Linked DNA regions of Robertmurraya sp. FSL R5-0851. The protein of the gene in region 1 interacts with the protein of each later gene in a pairwise test. Links are inferred from orthologs where the notes say so. Each region holds a gene or a part of one and is shown on either strand. Other genes may lie near its edges.

Region 1 (2,877 bases):
TGCCGCTAGACAAGCAGCGGCTGTACGTAAGCCGGTACTTCGTCCAATGACGAATTCAACGGGTGGAGAAGAGCTTGGATGGAAAGTGGGAGACAAGGCCGTGCACGGAAAATGGGGCACAGGTACCGTGGTTAGCGTAAAAGGCGAAGGAGAAGGAATCGAGCTTGATATCGCATTTCCTAAACCAGTTGGGATCAAACGACTGTTAGCGAAGTTTGCTCCTATAACAAAAGGATAAAGGATTTCAATCAATCAAACGATTGATTGAAATTGCTTCAAACCATGATACAACTGGCACGAAGGCAATTCAATCAAACGTTTGATTGAAAAATATTTTTCTATTTTAAAATAGTTCTGATGGAAGGGTTGAGTACATGGATCAACAAGCTGCGGAAAAAAGAGTACAAGAGCTGCATGTCCAGTTAAATCAGTTAAATTACGAATATCACGTATTAGACCAACCAACCGCTTCAGATGCTGAATACGATGAATTATTAAGAGAATTAATCAATCTGGAAGAAACTTTTCCTGAACTAAAAAGTCCGGACTCTCCTACGCAACGCGTAGGTGGAGCCGTCTTAGATATGTTTGAAAAGGTACAGCATCAATCGCCTATGCTTAGTCTTGGCAATGCCTTCGGAGAGCAGGATTTGCTTGATTTTGACCGACGTGTTCGCCAAGCAGTGGGAGATCAAATTTCTTATGTGTGTGAATTGAAAATTGATGGTCTAGCGGTTTCGCTTCGTTACGAAAATGGTTTGTTTATTCAAGGAGCGACAAGAGGAGATGGAACCATTGGGGAGGATATTACGTCTAATTTACGTACAATCAAATCCATTCCTCTAAGATTAAATGAACCAGTGTCCATTGAAGCTCGCGGAGAGGTCTTTATGCCTCGAAAATCGTTTGAAGCATTGAATGCATTGAAGACAGAACGAGGGGAAGAGCTGGCAGCCAATCCCCGAAATGCTGCAGCCGGTTCACTAAGACAGCTTGATCCAAAGATTGCTGCATCACGTAATTTGGATATTTTCCTATATAATATTGCAGATGTAGGGGAGACCGGTGTGACTTCCCATAGTGCAGGCTTAGATTTGCTAGAAAGTCTAGGTTTTAAAACGAATAAGGAAAGAAGAAAATGTGCTTCTATCGAGGAAGTCATTTCTTATGTGAATGAGTGGACGGAGCAGCGACCAAATCTTCCGTATGATATTGATGGGATTGTGATTAAGGTCGATTCCCTCGCACAGCAAGAGGAGCTTGGTACAACGGCCAAAAGCCCACGTTGGGCCGTCGCATACAAATTCCCAGCTGAAGAAGTGGTCACGACTTTAAAATCAATTGAGTTAAGTGTCGGACGTACAGGGGTCGTTACACCAACGGCTATTTTAGAACCAGTCCGTGTAGCTGGAACAACCGTACAACGGGCCTCTTTACATAATGAAGATTTGATTCGTGAAAAGGACATCAAAATTGGCGATCAGGTTGTTGTAAAAAAAGCAGGAGATATTATTCCAGAGGTCGTAAATGTACTCGTTGAGAGACGAACAGGGGCAGAGGAAGAGTTCCGTATGCCCACTCACTGTCCTGAATGTGAAAGTGAACTAGTGAGGCTTGAAGAGGAAGTGGCGCTACGTTGTATTAATCCGAAATGTCCGGCGCAAATCAGAGAAGGATTGATCCACTTCGTATCAAGAACCGCTATGAATATTGATGGTCTTGGTGAAAAGGTCATCAGTCAGTTATTTGCCGAACAATTGATTGAAGATGTGGCAGATATTTATAAATTGACCTTTGATCAGTTGATTCAATTAGAGAGAATGGGAGAAAAGTCAGTTAACAATCTGATTGAAGCGATTGATGCTTCAAAAGCCAATTCTCTTGAAAAGCTGTTGTTCGGATTAGGCATCCGTCACGTGGGAGCCAAAGCAGCAAAAACTCTTGCGCAGGAATTCGAAACGATTGACCGACTCGCGGTGGCTACAGCTGAGGAGTTAACAGCCATCAACGAAATCGGAGAAAAAATGGCCGAATCGGTGGTCGCTTACTTTGAGCTTGAAGAAGTGAAAGAATTAATTGAAGAGCTAAAAGAAGCAGGAGTTAATACCACTTACCTTGGGCCGAAAAAGGTTGCTGTTGAAAACATTGATCATTTTTTTGCGGGGAAAACGATTGTCTTAACCGGAAAGCTAGAACAGCTTTCTCGTAATGAGGCAAAGGAGAGAATCGAAGCGTTTGGCGGGAAAGTTGCAGGAAGTGTAAGTAAGAAGACAGATTTGGTGATCGCTGGGGAAGAGGCAGGATCCAAATTAACAAAAGCAGAACAGCTAGGAATTGAAGTATGGAATGAAGAGAGATTAGTGGAAGAATTGAAGAAATAGAGGTGATACCATGAGGAAGATTCTAATGGTTGCTCTTACCGTTCTCTTGAGTTTAACCGCCTGTGCTCCTAATCTTCAGAAGCAAGAAGAGGTGGTACAGGAAAACGAAGATACAAAGCAAAAGGCCATTATACCGAAGTATCAGATTTCTGATCAATACTATCGGACGATCCTTCCTTTCGAGCCATCACAAGCAAGAGGGTTAATCGTAAATAACTTAAACACAAGATACGATATCAGTGAGTTTGAAACAGGGTTAATGAGGCTTGCGCAAACATCCTTTGGTCCAGATAAGTACCTTTTTAAGGAAGGGCAAAATCTTGACCGGGAAACGGTTGGTTTATGGTTGAACCGTAAAATGACGGCGACGCAGCTACAAGATGCTGGTTTAAAAGAAAATGAAAACATTGGTTTGAATCCGCAAATTCCTGAAGGCGGGGATATAGCAGCGAATAATGAACAGAACCCGATTTATTTAGCGCATCTTCTTGAGCAT
Region 2 (3,091 bases), 3.2 Mb from region 1 along the record:
CTATACGGTTCAATAAAAAAATGCACACACTCTACTCCTTATCTTCATATGCTACAAAACACAACTTGCATCGAGCTAGAAAATACACTACAATAGCATCATACTTAAATATGTGGTGACCATGATAAGGAGTAGTAGTGAGAAATACCTGAAAGTAGAGAGTTGACGGATGGTGAAAGTCAACCAGGTGTCCATGAACTCGCCTTTGAGTCGCAAGTGTGAAAGAAAGTAATGCTTGCCGTATTCCGCGTTAAGGATAATAAAGCGAGTGACTTGTGCACTAATGTGGGTGGTACCGCGGGAGATTCTACATAATCCTCTCGTCCCTTTTTATAGGGACGGGATTTTTTGCGTTTAAACAAGTATTTTTAGGAGGAATAAAAAGTGAGCTTTAATCATCAAGAAATTGAAAAAAAGTGGCAGAGCTTTTGGGACGCTAACAAGACGTTTCAAACAAGTGAAGAAAAAGGTAAACGCAAATTTTATGCGTTAGATATGTTTCCATATCCATCTGGAGCTGGACTGCATGTAGGGCATCCAGAAGGGTACACAGCAACAGATATTTTATCACGTATGAAGCGTGCGCAAGGTTATAATGTGTTACACCCAATGGGATGGGATGCGTTCGGTCTTCCGGCTGAGCAATACGCATTAGACACTGGGAATGATCCTGCTGAATTTACAGCATTAAATATTGCCACATTTAAGCGCCAAATCAAGGCATTAGGTTTCTCATACGATTGGGATCGAGAAGTGAACACGACAGACCCTGAATATTATAAATGGACACAATGGATTTTCTTAAAATTGTTTGAAAAAGGCCTAGCTTATATTGATGAGGTAGCCGTAAACTGGTGTCCAGCACTAGGAACGGTTTTATCAAATGAAGAAGTCATTGATGGAAAAAGTGAACGTGGTGGTCATCCCGTTGAACGCCGTCCAATGAAGCAGTGGGTATTAAAAATCACTGCGTATGCGGATCGTTTACTAGAGGACTTAGAAGAACTTGACTGGCCAGATAGCTTAAAGGATATGCAACGAAATTGGATTGGTCGTTCTGAAGGTGCCGAGATTACTTTTAATATTGAAGGTAATGACGGGCAGTTCACGGTCTTTACAACAAGACCTGATACATTATTCGGTGCAACGTATGCGGTAATAGCACCGGAGCATGCACTAGTTGAGAGTATTACGACAGCTGAGCAGCGTGACGCGGTTCAAGCATATATTGAACAAATCAAAAGTAAGAGTGATTTGGAGCGTACCGATTTAGCTAAAGACAAAACAGGTGTATTTACAGGTGCTTATGCAATTAATCCGGTTAATGGAGCGAAAATGCCAATCTGGATTGCTGATTATGTACTTGTCAGCTATGGAACAGGAGCGATCATGGCGGTACCAGGTCACGATGAGCGTGACTACGAATTTGCTAAGAAATTCGAATTGCCAATTGTGGAAGTCGTTGCAGGTGGAGATGTTTCAAAAGAAGCTTACACAGGTGATGGTGAGCATGTAAACTCGGACTTCTTAAATGGAATGAACAAAGAAGAAGCGATTTCTCGTATGATTGCTTGGTTAGAGGAAAAAGAAATCGGAACGAAGAAGGTTACGTACCGTTTACGCGATTGGTTATTTAGCCGTCAACGCTATTGGGGAGAGCCCATTCCAGTCATTCACTGGGAAGACGGGACAATGACAGCTGTCCCTGATTCAGAGCTTCCATTGATGTTACCGAAAACGACAGAAATTCGTCCGTCAGGAACAGGGGAATCTCCACTTGCGAATATTGAAGACTGGGTAAACGTAGTTGACCCTGTAACAGGGAAAAAGGGACGACGTGAAACCAATACGATGCCACAATGGGCAGGTAGCTGCTGGTATTACTTACGTTATATTGATCCGAAGAATGATCAAGCTTTAGCAGATCCTGAAAAGTTAAAAGAGTGGCTTCCAGTTGATATATATATCGGTGGCGCAGAGCATGCGGTTCTTCACTTACTTTATGCTCGATTCTGGCATAAGTTTTTGTATGATATCGGTGTAGTAAGCACGAAAGAACCTTTCCAAAAATTGTTTAACCAAGGGATGATTCTTGGGGAAAACAATGAAAAAATGAGTAAATCCAAAGGGAATGTCGTAAACCCTGACGAAATCGTTGGAACTCATGGTGCGGATACTCTACGTTTATACGAAATGTTCATGGGGCCACTTGAAGCTTCCATCGCATGGTCAACACAAGGATTAGACGGTTCACGCCGCTTCTTAGACCGTATTTGGCGCTTGTTAGTGGATGAGAATGGTGAAATCGCAGAGAAGGTTCAACCGGTTGATTCTTCGAGTCTGGAAAAGGTCTATCACCAAACGGTGAAAAAAGTGACAGAGGACTTTGAAGGATTACGCTTTAATACGGCGATTTCTCAGTTAATGGTATTTATTAACGATGCTTATAAATCACCTGTGCTTCCAAGAGACTATGTGGAGGGCTTTGTGAAATTGCTTGCACCAATTTGTCCACATATCGCTGAAGAGCTTTGGTCAAAATTAGGTCATAGCGAAAGCATCTCTTACGAAGCGTGGCCAGCATTTGATGAAGCGAAGCTGGTTGATGATGAAGTAGAAATTGTTGTTCAAATTAACGGCAAGGTGAAGGCGAAGCTGATGGTTCCGTCTGATGCAAATAAAGAAGCACTTGAGCAAATTGCTATGGATGATATAGTCGTTAAAGAGCAAATTGATGGGAAAACTGTTCGCAAAGTGATTGCTGTTCCAGGAAAATTAGTTAATATTGTTGCAAATTAAGTGTATGATAGGAGCTCCCAATCACTTGGGGGCTCTTTTTCTAAAGAGAAAGATTGAAATGTACCGAGTAAGTCGTGTACGATAGAAGAAAAATTAAAAGGGGTAATGTTGGATGGTAAAAGAAATTACAACTGCAGAGTTACAAGAAAAGCTAGAAAAAGGGGAAAAGCTAGAACTGATCGACGTGCGTGAGGATGAAGAAGTAGCGGCTGGAATGATTCCAGGTGCAAAGCATATTAAAATGGGCGAGATCCCAATGCGTTTAGACGAATTAGATCAAGATACAGAATAC

The links.
Region 2: the proteins of ligA (region 1) and leuS interact in binary tests that used the Escherichia coli proteins (3 or more experiments, as listed by UniProt). The link is inferred for Robertmurraya sp. FSL R5-0851 from one-to-one orthologs.

The regions. Positions count from the first base shown.
Region 1 is NZ_JBBOOE010000001.1:373,222-376,098, forward strand. It holds ligA (NAD-dependent DNA ligase LigA), read left to right. Parts: upstream 1-374; coding sequence 375-2,381; downstream 2,382-2,877. Other genes in the region: MKX65_RS01980 (CamS family sex pheromone protein), read left to right, coding at 2,392-2,877. UniProt on the Escherichia coli protein: DNA ligase that catalyzes the formation of phosphodiester linkages between 5'-phosphoryl and 3'-hydroxyl groups in double-stranded DNA using NAD as a coenzyme and as the energy source for the reaction.
Region 2 is NZ_JBBOOE010000001.1:3,579,585-3,582,675, reverse strand. It holds leuS (leucine--tRNA ligase), read left to right. Parts: upstream 1-384; coding sequence 385-2,799; downstream 2,800-3,091. Other genes in the region: MKX65_RS18395 (rhodanese-like domain-containing protein), read left to right, coding at 2,912-3,091; MKX65_RS18405 (3-hydroxybutyrate dehydrogenase), read left to right, coding at 1-16.